3 regions of the Streptomyces sp. NPDC059092 genome follow, and region 1 is predicted to be linked to each of the others. Evidence: riboswitches for the same ligand, from Rfam matches in the RefSeq annotation. Region 1 holds a riboswitch; each other region holds the start of a gene.
What was found. A riboswitch is a leader RNA that binds a small molecule or an ion and turns the genes downstream of it on or off. The one in region 1 is predicted to bind S-adenosylmethionine.
Positions count from the first base shown of each region.

Region 1 (7,227 bases):
CAGCAGCACCGCGGGCCGGGTGGCCAGCGCGCGGGCCACGGCGACCCGCTGCTGCTGGCCGCCCGAGAGCTGCTTCGGCCGGCGGTCCGCGTAGGCCTCCAGGCCGACGAGGCGCAGCGCCTCGGCGACGCGTTCGTCCCGCTCGGCGCGCTCGGTGCGGCGCACCTTGAGTCCGTACGCGACATTGCCGGCGACGGTCATGTGCGGGAAGAGCGCGTAGTTCTGGAAGACCAGCCCGAGCCCCCGGCGGTGCGTGGGGACGTCGGTGAGGTCCGTGCCGTCCAGGGTGATCCGGCCCGCGGTGGGGCGGACGAATCCGGCCAGGCTGTTGAGGAGGGTCGTCTTGCCGCAGCCGCTGGGGCCGAGGACGGACAGGAACTCGCCGCGCCGGATGGAGAGCCGGTCGACGTCGAGGATGCGCTGCCCCTCGTACCCGGCGGCCAGGCCCTCGATGTCGATGTGCGCGGCGGTCCCGCCGCCCTCGTCGTTCCGCTGCCCGGTCACTTGAAGATCTGATTCCACCGCTGCTGCCATTCGTTCAGCTTGGGGGTCGCCGTCTTGTAGTCGACCCAGGTGAAGGTCTTGTAGACGTCCTCGCCGTACTTGACCTTCGCCTTGAAGCCGGGGCTGTAGTCGATGGTGTCGTTGCCCGCGCCGTAGAAGGTGCCCTCGGCGAAGGGCTTCTGGTGCTGGGCGGCGCTGAGGTAGTCCAGGAACTTGTACGCGGCCTCGGTGTGGGCGCTGCCCTTGGGTACGTAGTACGAGGTCAGCGCGCCGACGGCGCCGGAGGTGGGGTAGCTGAAGCCGATCGGCTGCCCCTCCTGGGCCATGGCGAAGGCGCGGCCGTCCCAGAAGGGCACGATCCAGGCGTCGCCGTTCTGGAGGACGGTGGAGACGCTGCCCGCGTCCGCCGGGTACGCCGAGACGCAGCCCTTGAGCGCGGCGAGCTTGTCGAACGCCTTGTCGACGTCGGCGGGGTCGGAGAGCTTGCCGCCGTCCTGGGAGACCAGTGCGGAGAAGAACTCCAGGCCCGCGTTGTAGGTGAGCGGGGGCAGCGCGACATGGCCGCAGTACTTCTTGTCGAAGATGTCGGTCCAGTCGCGGGGCGCCTGCTTGATCTTGTCGGTGCGGTACAGCAGCCCGTTGGAGCCGGTGGTCAGCGGTACGCCGTAGGAGGAGCCCTCGACCGTGGACTGCCGGGTGAGTACCGGGTCGAGCTGCTTCCAGTTCTTCAGGTCGCCGGTCTTGAGCGGCTGGAGGAGACCGCCGCCGACGGCCTGGTGCAGGGAGCCGGGGGTGAGGGCGACGACGTCGAACGGCGCGTCCTTGCCGCCCGCGGCGCGCAGCTTGGTGAGCCAGGCGGAGTCGGCGCCGTAGACGAGGTTCACCTTGATGCCGGTGTCCTTCTCGAACGGTGCGACGAAGGACTTCTTGAAGAGCTCACCCCAGGGGCCGGCGAACGCGGTGACGGTGATCTGCTCCCCCTTGGAGCCCGCCCCTCCGCCGCCGGCACCGCCGGATCCGCCGCCGGTGTCGACACCGCACCCGGCGACGGCGGCGAGGACGGTGGCCGCCGAGGCGAGGGCCAGCAGGGGGCGTCGCCCGCGTGGGCGTGGCAGGGCAGCTCTCATGAGGGGAGGACTCCTCGGTGCGGGGTGACGGCGTACGGCGCGCCGGCCCATGGGTGATGGTTCGCCGGCCGCTCGTCGAGCGGGGGCCGCTGGGCGGGGCACCGTGACGACGTGCCCTGAGGCATCACGTCCACTGTCATCTCGTGCTCCCGTCACAGGTACTGGACCTGGGTGACAGGTCCGCGCTTGCTCCCGGCACATCGGTGTGCCCGTGGAGCCGTGTCATCACCCGGGGCACCCCACCGCAGAAAGGAGGGTTGCCGCCCAGCAAGCCGGGGCTTGTCGCTGGGACTCGTGACATCGAGAAACGTAACACCCCGTGGCAGCGATCTGAAGACGAGGTGGATCACATGAACATCACACCTGGATCACAGGACAGGTGGACCGGGAAAGACCTATACCGGCCAGAAGTGCCGCTCGCCCGGTCCCGCACCGGCCCGGGAGCACTCCTTGACACGGTCCGGGGCCGTGTCGACCATGAAGCGGTCTTCCCAGCCGTCGCCGAAGCGGGAGCCGTCCGTCATGTTGTCGCTGCACGCCCGTGACCTGCACACTTCCCCGCCCGGACCGTCGGGGCACCTGTCGATGGGCAGCCGCGACGGTGTCCGTGTCCCCCTGACCCCGGACAGCCGCAGGATCCTGCGGGGCGGGATCCCCTGGCTTCCCGTGATGGCGGAATTCCACTTCAGCCGTTACCCGGCCGCCGAGTGGCGCGAGGAGCTGCTGAAGATCCGGGCCGGCGGGGTCGACACCGTGGCCACGTACCTCTTCTGGAACCAGCACGAGGAGAGCCGCGGGACCTTCCGTTTCGACGGCGGTCTCGATCTGCGCCGCTTCGTCCTGCTCTGCGGCGGGCTCGGCCTGTCCGTCGCCGTACGCGTCGGCCCCTGGTCGCACGGCGAGTGCCGGGGCGGCGGCTTCCCGGACTGGCTCGACGGCTCCGGCTGCGTCCCGCGCACGGACGATCCGGCCTATCTGTCGCTCGTGGAGCGGTACTTCGCCCGGATCGGCCGGGAGCTGCGCGGCCTCTCGTACGACGAGGGCGGCCCCGTCGTCGCCGTACAGATCGAGAACGAGCTGTACGACGCGCCCGCGCACCTCGCGACGCTGCGCCGCCTCGCGGAGGCCGCGGGCATCGCCGCCCCCTTGTGGACCGCCACGGGGTGGGACGCCGCCGACCTTCCGCGCGATCTCCTGCTGCCGGTGTACGGCGGCTACCCGGAGGCGTTCTGGGCGGAGGCGCACGACGGGTGGGCGCGGGAGATGCGCCGGCACTACTTCTTCACCCCGGTCAGGGACGATCCCACCATCGGCGCCGATCTTCGCTCCGCGACGCGGGCGAGCCACGGGGTGCCGGACGACCGGCGCTACCCGTACCTCACCTGTGAACTCGGCTCCGGAATGGCCGTCGCGTACCACCGGCGGCCCCTGGTGCGGACCGCGGACATCTCCGCGCTGGCGCTGGCCAAGCTCGGCAGCGGCTCGGTCTGGCAGGGGTACTACCTGTACCACGGCTGCTCGCAGCGGCTGGATCTCGACCTGCCCAACCAGGAGTCCCACGCCACCGGTTACCTCAACGACCTGCCCTCGGTCAGCTACGACTTCCAGGCGCCGCTGGGCGAGTTCGGGCAGGTGCGCCCCTCGTACCACGCGCTGCGCGCGCAGCATCTGCTGATCCAGGACTCCGGGGCGCGGCTCGCGGACATGCCGCTGCGGCTGCCCGACGCGCCGCCGGACGGCCTCGACGACCGGTCGACGCTGCGCTGGGCGGTGCGCTCCAGCAGTGGTGAGGGGTTCCTCTTCGTCAACAACCACCAGCCCCACGAGCCGCTCCCCGATCACCGCGGGGTCCGCTTCCGCGTCGAACTCGACGGCGGTACGCGGCAGGTGCCGGCCACGCCGGTGACCGTGCCGAGCGGCGCGCACTTCGTCTGGGCCCTCGGGTACGAGGCGGGGCCCGGCGTACGGCTCGACTGGGTGAGCGCCCAACCGCTGACCCGGCTGGTCGTCGACGGGGTGCCGACCGCGGTGTTCGCCGCCACGGCGGGAATCGCCGCGCAGCTCTCCCTGCCGCCGGGGTCCGTGGTGTCGGGTCCGGCCGCGGTCGCCGCGCACGACGGCCGGACGGTGGTGGAGATACCCGCGCCGGGGACGGACGCGGTGGTGACGGTCGCCGGGTCCGAGGGTCCGGTCCGGCTGCTCTTCCTCACCGAGGAGCAGGGGCGCCGGCTCCAGCGGGTGCGGATCTGGGGCGCGGAGCGGCTGGTGCTCTGCGCGGACGCCGTCCTGGCCGACGGCGGCGAACTGCGCGTCCCCACCGAGGCGGAGACGGTCTCCCTCTCCCTGGCGCCCGCGCCCGCCGCCGGCCTCCACGCGGCGGGAGACCGTGCGGGCGCCTCCGGTACGACTGGGCTCTCCGGGCCCCGGGCCGACGGCGTCTTCACCACCTGGACGGCGTCGGTGGCGGCCGGGGCGGGGGCCGGAACGGCCGGCGTCGAGCGCGTACGCGCCGAGGCCGTGGCGCCGCCCGCCCGCGACGGCGGCCCGCACCACCGCGCCTCGGCGCCGGTGGACGCCGACTACGCGGAGGCGGCGGTCCACCGGATCGCCGTCCCCCGCGCGGTGTTCGACGAGGGCGGAGAGGTGCTGCTGCGGCTCACGTACACCGGCGACGTGGCCCGCGCCTACATCGGCGGCCGGCTCGTCGCCGACCACTTCTGGTACGGCCCGGCGTGGGACATCGGTCTGCGCCGTCATGCCGAGGCGGCCGTCGAGCACGGTGTCGAGATCCGGGTGCTGCCCCTGGGGCGCGCGGACGGGGTGTACGTCGACGCGTCGGTACGGGACGGCCTGGCGGCGGCCAGGACCCGGGCGTCGGTGGACTCCGCGTCGTTCGTCCCGGTCCGCCGGGTCCGGCTGCGTACGGCGGAGGACCAGGCCGCCCCGAACCCCGGCTACTTGGGCGCGTAGACGACGCCGAGCTTGTCGATCCCGTCCCCGGAGCGGCCGGTGAAGCCGACGATCCGCCACCCCGCCGGCGCCGTGCGGGTCACCGTGTCGGCGGTGGCGGTACCGGCGGCGAGGGTGCGGCCCTGGTCCGTGGTGAACGCGGCGGAGAAGATCCGCGTACGGCCGTCCTTCTGGCCCTGGGTCAGCTTGACCGAGGTGAGGTGTTCGCCCGCGGCCAGGGTGAGGGAGGACGCGGTGCCGCCCGTGCCGCCGTGGCTCAGCACCGTACCGCCGTCGAGGGTGAGGGCGAGGGCGTCGAGCCGGGCTCCGCCGCGCAGGGTGAGCGTCCGGGGCGCGGGGGTGGCCGGAAGGGCGGGGGCGTCGTTGAACGCGGTGCCGTGCGGGCCGCCGAAGAAGTCGGAGGCGCGGCGGTTCGCGGGCTGCGACCAGGCGAGGTCGACGGCGTGCGGGTAGTGGTCGGAGAGGTGCTTGCCCGCGCCGTCGAGGAACCCGCGCCACTCGTTGGTGTAGGTGGTGGCGTCGAGGCCGGCCAGCGGGCCGCCGCGGTAGAGGACCTTGTCGACGACCTCGCAGGTGTTCGTGGGCGCGGCGGTGTCGCAGACCAGCGCATCACTGCCGGGGGCCGGGGCGGAGCCGCCGCGTACCAGCTTCACCCAGGCGTCGGTGAGGCCGTTCTCCGAGACGAGGGTGCGGATGTTGTCGCCGGTGCGGGTGTAACGGGTGTTGGTGTCACCCATGACGACGACGGCGTTGCCCGCGCTGTACGTCCGGATGAAGGACGAGAGCTGGACGATGTTGGCGCGCCGGGCGGCCAGCGCGGCGTCCGTGGTGTCGGCGTTGGTGTGGACGTTGTACAGGTCGACGAACACGCCCTCGGCGAGCCGGACCCGGGCGAGCGAGAAGCCCTTGGGGGTGAGGCAGTCGGTGCCGGTGCAGTCGTTCCAGCGGACGCGCTCGAAGTCCTCGAAGGGGTGGTCGGAGAGGGTGTTGAGGCCGTCGCCGAAGGCGGCGCCGCCGCTGGTGGCGGTGCGGTACGGGTGCGTGTCGTGGGCGTACAGCGAGGCGTGGTAGTTGAAGTCCTCCTGGACGTTGACGACGGCGTACGGGCCGAGGCGCTGCCCGATGAGCGGGGTGTTGGTCTCGGGGTCGCCCTGACCGAGTCCGAGCGGAAGTCCGGCGATGTTGTACGTGAGGACCTTGAGCGTGCCGGAGCCGGCCGCCGGGGCGGCCGGGGCCGCGACGGCCGGAGTGGCCGGGGTGACGGCGAGGCCGGTGAACGCCAGCGCGCCGGCGGCGAGGACGCCGATCAGTCTCCGTAGAGGGGTTCGCATGTGGGGCCTTTCCTGGGGGGTGAGAAAGGTGCGGGGGTGGGTGCGGAGTGCCGGGGGTTCGAGGGTGCGAGGTGTCGAAGGCGCTCGGTGGCAAAGGTGCGGGAACGGTACTGCGGAGGGTCATCATGTACGGTCAAGTCGCCTGACGCACAAGGGCAGTTGCCGATCCGGGTCTCCGGAGCGGCGGGGCGCGTCATCCTGCCGTGCGGCAGCCGCCCACTGATCACCCGTGGATCGCCCACTGTTCATGTTTCACCCGGAACCTCTCTGTCACAACGGCAACAACCGGACACAGGAGTCTCCATGGGACACGGGCACCACCACCCTCACTCGCACGCGCACTCCCACGCGCACGACACGAACACGTCGTTGCCGCCCGCGCTCGACACCTCGGTGCCCGACGACGCCCTCACCCCCGACCAGCTCTCCCGCCGCTCGATGCTCCGCAGGACGGGGCTGCTGGGCGCCGGGCTCGCGGCGGCCGGTGTGGCGGGCGGCGTGGCGGGCGGCTCCCCCGCGTACGCCACCGGCGGCCAGGGCGGATCGAGTGCCCCCCGTACGGCGCGCAGAGGCGGCTTCCTGTGGCTGGCCGGTGACCACCACATCCACACGCAGTACAGCAGCGACGGCAAGTACCGGGTCGTCGACCAGGTGCGGCAGGGCGCCAGGAACGGCCTGGACTGGATGGTCATCACCGACCACGGCTCGGAGACGCACGCCAAGATCGGTGTGGAGAAGGTCAACCCGGACATCAGGGAGGCCCGTGCCGCGTACGACGACACGCTGGTCTTCCAGGGTCTGGAGTGGAACATCCCGGCCGCCGAGCACGGCACGGTCTTCGTCCACCCGGGCCGCGACGAGGTCGCGGTCCTCAAGGAGTTCGAGACCTCCTTCGACGGCTCGGTGCGCGGCGCCGGCGACTCCACACCGGCCAACGAGGCGCTGGCCATCGCCGGTCTCTCGTTCCTCTCCGATCAGGTGAAGCGCCGCAAGGTGCAGGACGCCCTGATGCTCGCCAACCACCCGTCGCGCAAGGGCATCGACTCGCCGCACGAGATCCGCGCCTGGCGCGACGCGACGCCCCGGGACCGCCAGATCGCCGTCGGGTTCGAGGGCGCGCCGGGCCACCAGGCCGCGGGGATCGCGGCGCCGACCGGTATGGGCCGCGCGCGGGGGCTGTACGACGGCAGTCCGGGCGCGGGCTCCTTCGCCGGCTACCCGCTGGAGAGCTACCGCACCTGGGGCGGGTTCGACTGGATGACCGCCACGGTGGGCGGTCTGTGGGACAGCCTGCT
Region 1 covers NZ_JBHZEJ010000018.1:24,789-32,015, forward strand. The annotation lists gene ACFXPL_RS13580 (ABC transporter ATP-binding protein) at 1-504, opposite strand, end outside; gene ACFXPL_RS13585 (PotD/PotF family extracellular solute-binding protein) at 501-1,631, opposite strand; SAM riboswitch class IV at 1,809-1,931, opposite strand; gene ACFXPL_RS13590 (hypothetical protein) at 2,027-2,155, opposite strand; gene ACFXPL_RS13595 (beta-galactosidase) at 2,154-4,601, shown strand; gene ACFXPL_RS13600 (jacalin-like lectin) at 4,586-5,932, opposite strand; gene ACFXPL_RS13605 (PHP domain-containing protein) at 6,236-7,227, shown strand, end outside.

Region 2 (7,227 bases), on a different contig from region 1:
CCGAGACTCTGGTGGTGCACTCCGAGCCGCGAGGGGGAAGTACATGAGCCGCCTCACGCACCCGTACGGAGCCACCGTCAAGCTCCCCCACCCCGTGGGCATCACCCTGGAGACCGAGAAGCTCAAGGACCACACCCGCTGACGTCCGCCGGGAAAAGCCCGAGGGCGGCACCCCTTCCGCAAGCCGAAGCTCGAAGAAGGGATGCCGCCCCCGGTCAGGACGGTTGATCGACCGGCCGGCCGGACGCGGCGGGCGTCCGGGCGGCCTCAGGTCGATCAGAAGTCCATGTCACCGCCCGGCATGCCGCCGCCGGCCGGGGCCGAACCGGCCTTCTCCGGCTTGTCGGCGATGACGGCCTCGGTGGTGAGGAACAGCGCGGCGATGGACGCGGCGTTCTGGAGAGCGGAGCGCGTGACCTTCGCCGGGTCGATGATGCCCTCGGCGATCATGTCGACGTACTCGCCGGTCGCGGCGTTCAGGCCGTGACCGACCGTCAGGTTGCGGACCTTCTCCACGACGACGCCGCCCTCAAGACCACCGTTGACGGCGATCTGCTTGAGCGGAGCCTCCAGCGCGAGCTTGACGATCGCGGCACCGGTGGCCTCGTCGCCCGTCAGCTCAAGCTTCTCGAAGACCGAGGAAGCCTGGAGCAGAGCCACGCCACCACCGGCGACGATGCCCTCCTCGACGGCGGCCTTGGCGTTGCGCACCGCGTCCTCGATGCGGTGCTTGCGCTCCTTGAGCTCGACCTCGGTCGCGGCGCCGGCCTTGATGACGGCCACGCCGCCGGCCAGCTTCGCGAGGCGCTCCTGGAGCTTCTCGCGGTCGTAGTCCGAGTCGCTGTTCTCGATCTCGACACGGATCTGGCTGACACGGCCAGCGACCTGGTCGCTGTCGCCGCCACCGTCGACGATGGTCGTCTCGTCCTTGGTGATGACGACGTTGCGGGCGCGACCGAGCAGGTCGAGGCCGGCGTTCTCCAGCTTGAGGCCGACCTCCTCGGAGATGACCGTGCCGCCCGTGAGGATGGCGATGTCGTTCAGCATCGCCTTGCGGCGGTCACCGAAGCCCGGAGCCTTGACGGCGACGGACTTGAAGGTGCCCTTGAGCTTGTTGACGACCAGGGTCGACAGGGCCTCGCCCTCGACGTCCTCGGCGATGATCAGCAGGGGCTTGCCGGACTGGATGACCTTCTCCAGCAGGGGAAGGAGGTCCTTCACGCTGCCGATCTTGGAGTTGGCGATCAGGATGTACGGGTCGTCGAGCGACGCCTCCATACGCTCCATGTCCGTGGCGAAGTACGCCGAGATGTAGCCCTTGTCGAAGCGCATGCCCTCGGTGAGCTCAAGCTCAAGGCCGAAGGTCTGCGACTCCTCGACGGTGATGACGCCTTCCTTGCCGACCTTGTCCATCGCCTCGGCGATGAGCTCGCCGATCTGGGTGTCGGCGGCGGAGATGGAGGCCGTCGAAGCGATCTGCTCCTTGGTCTCCACGTCCTTGGCCTGCTCCAGCAGGGCGCCGGAGACGGCCTCGACGGCCTTCTCGATGCCGCGCTTGAGGGCCATCGGGTTGGCGCCGGCCGCCACGTTGCGCAGGCCCTCGCGGACGAGCGCCTGGGCGAGGACGGTCGCGGTGGTCGTACCGTCACCGGCGACGTCGTCCGTCTTCTTGGCGACTTCCTTGACCAGCTCGGCGCCGATCTTCTCGTACGGGTCCTCGAGCTCGATCTCCTTGGCGATGGACACACCATCGTTGGTGATCGTGGGGGCGCCCCACTTCTTCTCAAGGACGACGTTGCGGCCCTTGGGACCGAGGGTGACCTTGACGGCGTCGGCGAGCTGGTTCATCCCGCGCTCGAGACCGCGCCGTGCCTCCTCGTCGAACGCGATGATCTTGGCCATGTGAAGTGGTCCTCCCGGACGAATGGGGTCTCCCCTGCTCGAACGCAGCTGAGAGCTTGGGGAAGGATTCTCCGGACCGCGCTGGCGCCCGCGACGGACGGCCTGAGAGCCGACGGTTCCTTGCCCCGCCGACCCTTCGGGCCTCACCGACCCGGTCCTAAGTTGTCACTCTCACTTGCAGAGTGCTAACGCCAATAATTAGCACTCGACCCAGGAGAGTGCAAGCGTCCACAGGGCATCGCCGGGGGGTGGCGGCCGGTTGGACGGGTGGGCGCAGGCGTCCGCGGGACGCAGTCGGGGCAGGTGGCGGGTGGGCGGGGGCCGCTCGGCGACCGCGGGGTCACGCATGAGGGGCCCGCATCCCCGGGCGGGATGCGGGCCCCTCATGCGTGAGTGCGAGTCTTTACCGAGTACCTGAGTGCGTCGGTGGCCGATCGCGCCGGGATCAGACGGCGAGCTTGACCATGTCCGCCTGCGGACCCTTCTGGCCCTGCGAGATCTCGAACTCCACTCGCTGACCTTCTTCAAGGGTGCGGTAACCGTCCATCTGGATCGCGCTGTAGTGGACGAATACATCCGCACCACCGTCGACCGCGATGAAGCCGTAGCCCTTCTCCGCGTTGAACCACTTGACGGTGCCCTGAGCCATGCCAACTCCCCTATTACTGGCCCTTGCACGGGGCCACACTTCGCGCCGGAACGCGTCGACCGCGGCTGAATGTATCTGCCCAACTGCCCTCTGCAACAGGTCAATCGGACGAGAATTCTGGGCGTGGCCGAACACGCATAGTGCTGAATCCACTGCGTTCCGGGACAAGTCGGGCCGGGCAAAGCGTACGTACGCCGCAAAAGGCTCCAGGACTTTGCCCTCATGTTGTCGCGTTCTCGCTCGCGTGCGGAGCGGGCGACAGTGGGGCGTTCCCACACTCTACCGTGCTCAACCATGTAGAACGGTCCCCTCCGCTTCTCTTGCGGAGAGGACCGTGTCCGGTGGATTCGGGGGCGTCAGCCGCCGGCGACCGCCGGGATGATCGAGATGCCCGCGCCCGCCGGAGTGGCGGTCTCCAGGCCCTGTTCGAAGCGGATGTCGTCGTCGTTCACGTACACGTTGACGAAGCGGCGCAGCTTGCCCTGGTCGTCCAGGACGCGCCCGGAGATGCCCGGGTGGTTCGTCTCCAGCGACTGGATGACCTCGGAGAGGGTGGCGCCCTCCGCCGGAACCTCGGCCTGGCCACCGGTGTAGGTGCGGAGGATGGTGGGGATACGGACCTTGACGCTCATCGTGGGAAGCCTTTCTGCGGTCTGCGGAGTCGGTGGGCCGGCTCGCGGGAGTCGGTGGATCAGCTCACGGCGAGGCCCGCGTCGCGGAACGCGTCGAGGCTCGGGCGGATCGTCGCCGTCGGGCCGGTCGTCGGCGCCACGGCGTCCAGCGTCTTGAGCCCGTCACCGGTGTTGAGGACGACGGTGGTGAGGGACGGGTCGAGCACGCCCGCCTCGATGAGCTTCTTCGTCACGCCGACGGTCACCCCGCCCGCGGTCTCCGCGAAGATGCCCTCGGTGCGCGCCAGCAGCTTGATCGCGTCGACGATCTGCTCGTCGTTGACGTCCTCCACCGCGCCGCCGGTGCGCCGGGCGATGTCCAGGACGTACGGGCCGTCGGCCGGGTTGCCGATCGCCAGGGACTTGGCGATGGTGTCCGGCTTCTGCGGGCGTACGACGTCGTGCCCGGCCTTGAAGGCGGTGGAGACCGGCGAGCAGCCCTCGGCCTGGGCGCCGAAGATCCGGTAGGGACGGTCCTCGACGAGGCCGAGCTTGATCAGCTCCTGGAGCCCCTTGTCGATCTTCGTGAGCTGCGATCCCGAGGCGATCGGGATGACGATCTGGTCCGGCAGCCGCCAGCCGAGCTGTTCGCAGATCTCGTACGCGAGGGTCTTGGAGCCCTCTCCGTAGTACGGCCGCAGGTTGACGTTGACGAAGCCCCAGCCCTCGCCCAGCGGGTCGCCGATGAGCTCGGAGCAGAAGCGGTTGACGTCGTCGTAGTTGCCCTCGATGCCGACCAGGTCCCCGCCGTACACCGCGGCCATGACGACCTTGCCCTGCTCCAGGTCGTGCGGGATGAACACGCAGGAGCGGAAGCCGGCGCGGGCCGCGGCGGCGCCGACGGCGCCCGCGAGGTTGCCGGTGGAGGAGCAGGAGAGGGTGGTGAAGCCGAAGGCGCGGGCGGCCTCGACGGCGATGGCGACGACGCGGTCCTTGAAGGAGTGCGTCGGGTTGCCGGAGTCGTCCTTGATGTGGAGCGAGCCGGTGATCCCCAGTTCACGGGCGAGGTTGTCGGCCTTGACCAGCTTCGTGAAACCCGGGTTGATGTTGGGCTTCGAGGCGACGTCGGCGGGGACGGGCAGCAGCGGCGCGTACCGCCAGATGTTGTCCGGGCCCTCGGCGATGCGCTTCTTCAGCTCTTCGGGGGTGCCGCTCGGCAGGTCGTACGCGACTTCGAGCGGCCCGAAACAGCTCGCGCAGGCGAAGATGGGGCCGAGTTCGAAACGCTCTCCGCATTCGCGGCACGAGAGTGCGGCGGCGGGTCCGAGGTCGACGGTCTCGTTCGTGACGGTCTCGTTCGTACCGCTCGGGACGGTCTGCACAGCCATGGTGGCGAGGCCCTTTCTCCTCATCTTCCTCGCGACGTACTTCGCCGCAAGACGGAATTGGCACCTTCCCCACCGTGACCTCGCGGTCGGCGGGATGGTTGCCGGGACTTCGACGGGCCGTTCCCTCAGTCCCTCTGGATGAGCGCTATGGCGCCGGAACCTGGGCCCGGTGCGTTTGTTCACGTGATGACCCCGGCATGCGGTGGTCATTCGTGTTGTTCAAGACTGTAACCGAAGGTGTGAAGGGTTGAGATAGTCGTCCGCACCGCGAGATGGATCACGTTCGGCGCCCGGGGACCCGCGCGCCGGCGGGCGAATGACCGCACATGTCAAGGATCGCGCAGGGAGTACCGAACGTGCTGGAAGAGGTGGAGCACTGGCTGACCAGGCGTTCCTGGTCGGCCGGGGACCGTACGCTCGACCGGCTCCTGGCGGCGAAGGCGGCGCGCGGCAGCACCGTCAGTGTGGTCCTGCCCGCGCTCGACGAGGAGGAGACGGTCGGCGCGATCGTCTCCGTCGTCCGGCGGGAGCTGATGGAGCGGGTCCGGCTCGTCGACGAGCTGGTGGTGATCGACTCCGGCTCCACCGACCGTACGGGTGAGGTCGCCGCGGCGGCGGGCGCGCGGGTGGTGCACCGGGACACGATCCTGCCGCGGCTGCCCGCGCTGCCCGGCAAGGGCGAGGTGCTGTGGCGGTCGCTGCTGGTGACGAGCGGCGACATCGTGTGCTTCGTCGACGCCGATCTGCGGGAGTTCTCGCCGGATTTCGTCTCCGGGATCGTGGGCCCGCTGCTCACCGAGCCCGAGGTGCAGTTCGTGAAGGCGATGTACGACCGGCCGCTGGGCGGCGGCGGTACGCGGGGGGAGGCCGGCCAGGGCGGCCGGGTGACGGAGCTGGTGGCGCGCCCGCTGCTCAACCTGCACTGGCCGCGGCTGGCCGGTTTCGTCCAGCCGCTGGGCGGGGAGTACGCGGCGCGCCGCTCGCTGCTGGAGCGGCTGCCGTTCCCGGTGGGATACGGCGTGGAGCTGGGCCTGCTGGTGGACGCGCTCCACACGGTGGGGCTGGACGCGCTGGCCCAGGTGGACGTGGGGGTACGGCTCCACCGCCACCAGGACGACCGGGCGCTGGGGCGGATGGCCGCGGCGATCTACCGTACGGCGCAGCTCCGGCTCCAGCGGGGCCATCTCGTACGGCCGCGGCTCACGCAGTTCGAGCGGGGCGAGGACGGTTTCACGCCGCGTACGCACGCGGTGGACACGGAGGAGCGTCCACCGATGCGGGAGATCACGGAGTACACGGCCGGACGCGCGGCGTAACGTCAGATCATCGCACTACTTGCCTACATTGCTGCCTCATGGGCATGAATCTGGCGTTTTCGAGGGCTTCGGAGTTCACGCGGGTGCTGGCACAGGCCGGGTCCACGGCCGAGCGGCTGTGGCTGCTGGGCGGGATGACGTTCGCGCTGACAGCGGCCGGGGTGGTCGCGCTGGCGGCGGCGCGCGGGCGCCGCGACTGACCGGGCGCGGGCGCCGTGACTGACCGGGCGCGGGCACATCGACCGGCGGGGAGGCGTGGGGACGTCACACAAGGCCGTACGTTTGAGCGTTTCCGCGACGGGCTAGGTTTCGCGACATGGTTACCGAGCCGTCCGTCACCCCCGCGCCCGCCCGCGTCCTCGTGGCGTCCAACCGCGGCCCCGTCTCGTACACGCGGCGCGACGACGGCACGCTGGAGGCCAGGCGCGGCGGCGGCGGGCTGGTGTCGGGCCTGTCGGCCATCGGGTCGGACGACGATGCCGTCTGGGTGTGCGCGGCGCTCGGCGAGGGCGACCGGGAGGCCGTACGGCGTACGGAGGGCCGCCTCGACCCGGCCGACACGGGCGGGCAGCGGGTACGGATGCTGGGCATCGAGCCCGAGGTGTACGCCGCCGCGTACAACGACATCGCCAACTCGACGCTCTGGTTCGTCCACCACATGCTCTACCAGACCCCGCTGGAGCCGTCCTTCGGCCCGGAGTTCCGCGAGCGGTGGGCCGCGTACGAGACGTACAACCGCGCCTTCGCCGAGGCGCTGGCGCAGGAGGCGGCCGAGGGCGCGGCGGTCCTGGTCCAGGACTACCACCTGGCGCTCGTCCCCGGGATGCTCCGGGCGCTCCGCCCCGACCTCAGGATCGGGCACTTCTCGCACACGCCGTGGGCGCCCGCCGAGTACTTCCGGCTGCTGCCCGACGACATCGCGGAGCGGCTGCTGCTGGGCATGCTCGGCGCCGACCGGCTGGGCTTCCTGACCTGGCGGTGGGCGGGGGCGTTCAAGGAGTGCGCCCGCTCGGTACTGGCGGACCACGGCCTGACGGCGCACTGGCCGGAGGACGGGGCCGGCGACGGGGCCGAGGACGGCGGGCGCCACCTCACCTGCCCGCGCGGCAGCGCCCCCGGCCCCTCCGGCGGCCGGACGTACCTCGCGGTCCACGGCCTGGGCGCCGACGGCGACTTCCTGCGCGAACGCGCGCACCGCCCGGACGTCGCCGAGCGGATGGCGACCCTGCGCGGACAGATCGGCGTCACCCCGGACGGGGCCGACCGGAGGACGATCGTCCGGGTGGACCGTACGGAGCTGTCCAAGAACATCGTCCGGGGCCTGCTCTCCTACCGGCAGCTCCTGCTCGACCACCCCGAGT
Region 2 covers NZ_JBHZEJ010000011.1:77,016-84,242, reverse strand. The annotation lists gene ACFXPL_RS09720 (hypothetical protein) at 1-47, shown strand, start outside; gene groL (chaperonin GroEL) at 277-1,902, opposite strand; gene ACFXPL_RS09710 (cold-shock protein) at 2,348-2,551, opposite strand; gene ACFXPL_RS09705 (MoaD/ThiS family protein) at 2,908-3,183, opposite strand; gene thrC (threonine synthase) at 3,243-4,550, opposite strand; SAM riboswitch class I at 4,568-4,695, opposite strand; gene ACFXPL_RS09695 (glucosyl-3-phosphoglycerate synthase) at 4,907-5,866, shown strand; gene ACFXPL_RS09690 (hypothetical protein) at 5,905-6,066, shown strand; gene ACFXPL_RS09685 (trehalose-6-phosphate synthase) at 6,183-7,227, shown strand, end outside.
Region 2: linked by a shared signal. The riboswitch ahead of thrC (threonine synthase) and the one ahead of ACFXPL_RS13585 (PotD/PotF family extracellular solute-binding protein) in region 1 are both predicted to bind S-adenosylmethionine.

Region 3 (7,227 bases), on a different contig from region 1:
TCGGCGCCCGCCGGGGCGGCGCCGAGCGCGACGGCCGTCGTGGCCGCCGCGAGGGACACGGCGGCGACGGCACTGCCACGGGTGCCGGAACGCAGAGCAGCATGGCCGGACTGTGAGGGACGGCGATGGGACACCACGAGAAGCCGAACTCCCTTCCGCTGTACGCGCAGGCGCAGCCCTGCCGCCCGGTGGGCGGACCGCTGGCCGGTGCTGCGCGGAGCAGACAGTAGCCGGACGATCACGGGGCGGCCAACGACCGCCCCGCGCACACAAAGTGGCGCCCCGCCATAGACCTCAAGGTCATTGGCGGGGCGCGGGTGTCAGCGTGTGCGGCGGGAATTCCCTCGAATGGGCGGGTGTCGAGACGGAGATGACGGTCAGGACGTCAGGCCGGCCGTCGCCCGCCCGGCGGTCAGGCGATGCGCACACCGAACTGGAAGGGCATGTTCCCGATGGCCTCGTAGCGGACGCTGGCGCCCGGCTTGGGCGCGTGCAGCACCTGGCCGTTGCCCGCGTAGAAGCCGACGTGGTGCAGGTCGCCGTAGAAGATGACCAGGTCACCCTTCTGGAGCTGGCCCTGCGAGAGCCGCGAACCGGCGTTGGCCTGGGACTCGGAGGTCCGGGGGATGGAGACACCGGCCTGCGCGTACGCCCAGGAGGTGAGCCCGGAGCAGTCGAAGGAGCTGGGGCCCGAGGCGCCGTAGACGTACGGCGTGCCGATCTTGCCCTGCGCGGCGGCGAACGCGGCGGCGGCGCGGGACGAGGAGGCCGGGGTGTCCCCGAGGTCGGCGCGGGAGGACGTCGAGCCGCCGCCGCTGCCGGTGCTCCGGCTGGCGCGCTCCTCCTCGGCCTTGGCGAGGTCGGCCCGCTCCTTCTCGGTGAGCGAGTTGAGGAGCTTCTGCGCGGCGGTGAGCTTGCCCTGGACTTCCTTCTTCTTCTCGGTCAGCACCTTGCGGGTGTCCGCGAGGTCCTTGACCTTGCCCTGGGCTTCCTGGCGCTGCTGCGCGAGGGTCCGCTGCTTGTCCTGGATCCGCTTGAGCGACTCGGCCTGCTTGCCGCTGACCTGGTCGAGCGTGGACGCCTTCTCCAGGTAGCTGTCCGGGTCGGAGGAGAGGAAGAGCTGGAGCGCGGGGTCGATACCACCGGTGCGGTACTGGCTGCTGGCCATCAGGCCGAGGCCGTCGCGCATCTCGTTGAGCTCGTCCTGGCCGCGGGCGACCTTGTCCTGGAGGGCGCCGACCTGCTTCTCCAGCTTGTCCTGCGCCTCTTCGGCACCGTTGGCCTTCTCGGTGGCCTTCTCCGCGTCCTCGTAGAGCTTGTCGACCTTCTCCTTGACGTCGGCCTTGCTCGGCGTCGGGGCGGCGTTGGCGGCCTGGGAGGACAGCGCGACGGCAGCGGCGGCGGTCGCCGTGAGCACGGTCACCCTGGTGCGACTCGGGGGCTTGGGACGACGGTGGGACGCCACGGAGGCGAGCTCCTTCTTCCTCAGCCGCCTGCCGGTCCTTGGGGACGTCAGTCCCGGCTCCACGCGCACGGCTCCCCCGCGAACTGGGCCGAACTGCGTGAAAACGGCGGTTCCTTCGCCGTCACCCCGGATGGGTGATCAACCGCGCGAAGGTTCGAGGCCTGACCCTAGTGACCTTCTTGTGATCAGTTCAAATCCTTACAAGGAAAATCTCTGTCACGAAGCACATTATTTACAGACGCCGACGGACAGCCGATCGGCAATACACATGCAGTAGCGGACATTTGACGCCACGCCCATACAAGCAGTGGTCAATTCGGTCATTGCCACTGTTATTTGACCAGATGATGGCCAGACCTGAACGAAAGGCCCGAGACGCGCACGAAAGGCTCGGGACCCGCACAGAAGTCCCTGGACACGGGAAAGACCCCGAAACGCGAGGGGAAGACCCTAGACGCGCGAAAGCCGCTTCAGCAGCAGCGCGGACGCGACCGGTCTCGCGCCGGCCTTCGCGACGCCGTCCGCGACCTCGCGGTCGGTGGAGGCCACCACCACGGGACGCCCCGGCGGCTCCGCCCTGACGAGCTGACGGATCAACTCGTCCGCGGTCACCCCGGGCTTGGAGAAGAGCACCCGCACCCCGCGCGGCGGCGCGAGCAGCACCGGCGCGACCAGTTCCGCGCCGTCGAAGACACAGGTCATCTCGGCGCCGGTCTGCGCGGCGAGCATCGCGAGCCCGCCCAGCAGCCGCAGCCGCTGCTTCTCCAGCGGCATCGTCGGATAGCCGGTCTTGGTCACGTTGTAACCGTCGACGATCAGATGTGCCTGCGGAAGCGCCAGAAGCTGATCGAGCAGGGCCGGATCCATGTCGGACAGCGCACGCGCCGCCACATCCTTGGGCGACATCCGGCCGGGCTCCACCGCGTCGACCGTGTCGGCCGGCCGGCTCGCGGCGGGCGGCAGCGCCAGCTCACGCCGCAGCCCCTGGGCCGACTCCAGCACCGTGTCCAGCAGCAGCCGCAGCCGCATGTCCTCGACCGAGCGGCCCTCGCGAGCGGCCCTGCGGCTCGACTCGACCGTCGACTCCGCCTCCGCGAGCCGCGCCCTGATCCGGCGGGTCTCGCTCTCCGCCGCCGACACCTGGGCCGCGCTCTCCGCCCGGAGCGCCTCGGACTCCGTGCGCGTACGGCGCAGGGCGGCCTCTCCGCGCTTCACATCGCTCTGGGCGCTGCGCAGCTTGCGGTGGAGCGCCTCGGACTCCCTGCGCGCGGCGTCCAGCTCCGTACGCAGCCGCTCCGTCTCGCTCTTCGTCATCGACCGGGCGACGGCCAGCTCCTCGCGCAGCCGCTCCAGCTCACGCCGGGTCTCCTCGTCGGCACGCTCGGCGTCGGCACGCTGCGCCTCCTCACCGGCGGCGGCGACCAGCTTCACCCATCCGGGGGGCCTGAGCACGTAGGCGGCGGCGGCCACATCGACGGGGTCGGCGGCCGCGGGCGGGGATCCTGACTCCAGGGCGGCGGCCAGCTCCGGCTGGGCCTGGCCGATCCGCTCTCCGATCCGCTGCCGGAAGACCGGGTCGCTCTCCAGCGCGGCGGCCATCGCGTTGCCCGCGAATTTCGCACGCCTGTTCGGGGCGAAGCGCGCGTACTGCCGGAGCTGGGTGGGCAGCTCCGTAACGGTCAGCCCGCCGAAGGCGTCCGAGACGAGCGCGACGACCCTGCGCCGTACCCCGTCGGGGAGCGGTCGGTCGAGCGTCTCCGCGGCGTCACCGCCGGCCGCACCGGCCGGCTCAGCGCCACTCGCGGGCTGCTCCACGATCCGTCACCCCATCCAACCCTTACGGGCGGCTCCCTCAGGAACCGGCACCCGGCCTGTCCACCAGCTCGATCTGATCCACAGCGTTGCACCAACGGCACCGCACCGACTCGATGGTCTCACTGACCACCTCACGCTCCTCGGCCTTCGGCTCCCCGGCGAGGTCCAGATGGACGTACTCGACGACCTTCGACGAACGCGTCACATCGAACCGGGTCAGATTGCCGCACAAGGTGCAGCGCCAGCGGGTGGAGGCCGTGGGCTGCGGAACCGTCGGAGTTGCTGCCATCGTGCCGTCCTCTTTTCGTCGTCCCTATGCGGTGCCCCACGGTGCGGCGTCGAACCGCGGATGGCACCCGGCAACCCTACGGCCTCACGGCTCCCCCGCGATGCGGCGAGGCACTCTGCGCCATTAGGCACCGGTACGCCATGCTCTGTCCGTGAGCAAAAGGCGTACGGCGTACGGAGCGCCCCTGGTGACCTACGGGCTGATCGGCCTCTGCTGTCTGGTCTTCCTCCTCGGTCCGCTCTCGGGATTCACTCCCGCGTACGGAAAGGGCGACGCGCTGCTGGCCGCGCAGAGCGCCTATTTCGAACGGTGGGGCGTCATCCCGAGCGAGCTGACACGCGGCGATCCGCGCGCCCTGCTCACCCCGTTCACCGCCCTCTTCGTGCACGGAAGCTGGCTCCACCTGCTGGGGAACATGCTCTTCCTGCACGTCTTCGGCGCGATGACCGAGGAGCGGATGGGCCGCGCGACGTTCCTGCTCTTCTACCTCGCCACCGGCGCCCTCGCACTCCTCGTGTACGCGCTCGCGAACGCCTCCTCCTCCCAGACCCTGGTCGGGGCGTCGGGCGCGATCTCCGGGGTGCTCGGCGCGTTCCTGCACCTCTTTCCCCGGGCGCGGGTCACCAGCCTCTTCCCGTTCCTCTTCTTCCTGCCGCTACGTTTTCCCGCCTGGATCGTGCTGCTCTTCTGGTTCGCGCTCCAGTGGCTCGCCGCGCACGGCGCCGGAGCCGGCCCCGGCATCGCCTATCTGGCACACCTCGTGGGCTTCGGCGCGGGCTTCCTCCACGCCTGGGGACGGTACCGGCGTACCGCTAGAGTGAAGGCCCAGCCGGCGGCCACCGAGGGAGAACGCCAACCGTGATCACCGCGATCGTGCTCATCAAGACCAGCGTGGACAGGATCCCCGAGATCGCGGAGTCGGTCGCGGCGCTCGACAGCGTCAGCGAGGTCTTCTCGGTGACCGGTACGTACGATCTGATCGCCATGGTCCGGGTCGCCAAGCACGACGATCTGGCGGAGGTGATCCCCGGCCGGATCAGCAAGATCGCCGGTGTCGAGGGCACCGACACGCACGTCGCGTTCCGTACGTACTCCCAGCACGACCTGGAGGCGGCCTTCGCGATCGGACTCGACGCGTAGGACTCCTGGGACTCGACGCGCAGGCCCCGCCTCCGGCGGCTTCGTGACCTCGCGCGCCGGGGCCGGGGTACGCCGACCGGCGACCGTACCGGCTACGCGGCGGCGCCGTCCCGGTCCGGGACGCAGCGGCCGTCCTCCGTACGGTAGTTCCACCGCGCGCCGTCGCTCACCAGTTCCCGCACCGCCCGCACGAAGCGCTCCACGTGCTCGTCCGGCGTCCCCGCGCCGAAACTGACCCGGATCGCGTTGAGTGAGCGCTCACCCGGCTCGGCCTCCGGGGCACCGCACTCCCCCGGGTCCTGCGGCTCGCTGCCCAGCAGGGTCCTGACCAGCGGGTGGGCGCAGAACAGACCGTCCCGTACGCCGATGCCGTACTCGGCGGAGAGCGCGGCGGCGAAGTGCGAGCTGTTCCACCCCTCGACCACGAACGACAGGACGCCGACCCGCGCCGCGTCGTCGCCGAAGAGCGAGAGCACCTCGACCTCGGGCACCGCCGCGAGACCGGCGCGCACCTCGGCGACCAGCCGCTGTTCCCGGGCGGCCAGCGCGTCGAACCCGGCCTCGGTGAGCGCCTTGCACGCGGCGGCGATCGCGTAGACACCGATGACGTTGGGCGAGCCGGCCTCGTGCCGGGCGGCCGTGGTGTGCCAGTCGACGTCCACCCCGCCGTCGGCGCGGCGCGCCACCTTGCGGCTGGCACCGCCGCCCGCGAGGTACGGCTCCGCGGCCTGGAGCCAGTCGGCGCGGCCCGCGAGCACCCCGGAGCCGAACGGCGCGTACAGCTTGTGGCCGGAGAAGGCGATCCAGTCGACGTCGAGGTCCGCGATGTCCACGGCGTGGTGCGGTACGAGCTGCGCGGCGTCGAGGACGATCCGGGCGCCGTGGGCGTGCGCGGCGGCGGCCAGCTCCCGTACGGGCCACAGCTCACCGGTCACGTTGGACGCGCCCGTCACGCAGACCAGCGCCGGGCCCTGGGGATCGCGCGAGGCGAGCGCGCGCTCCAGGGTGGCGACCGCCTGGTCCGTGGTGCGCGGGGCGTTGAGGTAGGTGACGCGGGCGTCGCGCCAGGGCAGCAGGGAGGCGTGGTGCTCGGTCTCGAAGACGAAGACCTGGCAGTCGGCGGGCAGCGCGGCGGCCAGCAGGTTGAGCGAGTCGGTGGTGGAGCGGGTGAAGACGACCTGGTCGCCGGCGCGGCAGCCGAGGAACTCCGCGACCGTGCGGCGGCTGTTCTCGAAGAGGTCCGTGGAGAGCTGCGAGAGGTAGCCGGCGCCGCGGTGGACGCTGCCGTAGTACGGGGCGTACGCGGCGACGTCGTCCCACACCCGCTGGAGGGCCGGGGCGCTGGCCGCGTAGTCGAGCGCCGCGTACGTCACCTCGCCGCCGGTGACGAGCGGGACGGTCACGTCCGCGCCGAGCACCGGGAGGGGCGCTCCACAGGCGGGGTCGTCGGCGACAGCGGTGATGGTGGCGGAGGCGTTCGGGCGTGCGGACATGGCATTGTCTCCCGGCGAGAAAGGTCGGAACGGCTTCAAGACCCGCACGGCTCCACGACGGCATGGCGAAGCGGCGCCGGATACGGGGATGCCTCGACGCACGGGAACGGGCCGTGCGGAGGTGTGTTGAAGAAGGGCGTGAGAGTCCGGAAGGACTCAGCAGCCCTAACGCATTCGCTTGCTCACGAGACTGCTCCCTTGAGGACCAGGACCCCAAAGGTGGCAAGGGGTCCGCGCTTGCCGCAGACCTCGCTGCCTACGGCCTGGTCTTCACCCGGGGCACCCCGCCACGGACGGAGGGTTGCCGGACAGCGAGCCGGGGCCTTAATCGCTGTCACTCATGACCTTGGCCGAAAGTATGGCACAGGGGCGTGGACCGCCCAAGTCGCTGTCCGGGATGCGGGACAGGCGCGCGGAGCCGCCGCACACGGGAAGGGGCCGGGACGCGTGTTCCGCGTCCCGGCCCCTCTCCGTTCGGTCAGGCGTTGCTGGCCGCCACCCAGCGGGCCAGCGCGTCCCGCGCCGCCCCCGAGTCGATCGCCTCCGCGGCCCGCGCGATCCCCGCCACGATCTGCGTCTCCAGCGCGTCCGCCGTCGGGTCCAGCGCCACCAGCGCCGCCGCCGCGTTGAGCAGCACGGCCTCCCGTACGGGGCCGGCCTCACCCGCCAGCAGCCGGCGCGCGACATCGGCGTTGTACGAGGCGTCCGCGCCGCGCAGCGCCTCCACCGGGACCAGCTCCAGGCCGACGTCCCGCGGGTCGAAGGGCTGCTCGGTCACCCCGCCCTCCCGTACGGTCCAGACCCGCGAGGTCGCGGTGGTGGTCAGCTCGTCGAGCCCGTCGTCGCCGCGGAAGACCAGCGCCGAGTTGCCGCGGTCGGCGAGCACCCCGGCGACGATGGGCGCCATCCGCGCGTCCGCCACGCCCACGGCCTGGGACCTGACCCTGGCCGGGTTGGTGAGCGGGCCGAGGATGTTGAAGGTGGTCTGCGCGCCCAGCTCCTTGCGGGCCCTGGCCGCGTACCGC
Region 3 covers NZ_JBHZEJ010000032.1:42,637-49,863, reverse strand. The annotation lists gene ACFXPL_RS19950 (NlpC/P60 family protein) at 1-137, opposite strand, end outside; gene ACFXPL_RS19945 (NlpC/P60 family protein) at 413-1,465, opposite strand; gene ACFXPL_RS19940 (NYN domain-containing protein) at 1,916-3,280, opposite strand; gene ACFXPL_RS19935 (hypothetical protein) at 3,318-3,569, opposite strand; gene ACFXPL_RS19930 (rhomboid family intramembrane serine protease) at 3,757-4,431, shown strand; gene ACFXPL_RS19925 (Lrp/AsnC family transcriptional regulator) at 4,428-4,709, shown strand; gene ACFXPL_RS19920 (aminotransferase class V-fold PLP-dependent enzyme) at 4,802-6,202, opposite strand; SAM riboswitch class IV at 6,431-6,548, opposite strand; gene trpD (anthranilate phosphoribosyltransferase) at 6,681-7,227, opposite strand, start outside.
Region 3: linked by a shared signal. The riboswitch ahead of ACFXPL_RS19920 (aminotransferase class V-fold PLP-dependent enzyme) and the one ahead of ACFXPL_RS13585 (PotD/PotF family extracellular solute-binding protein) in region 1 are both predicted to bind S-adenosylmethionine.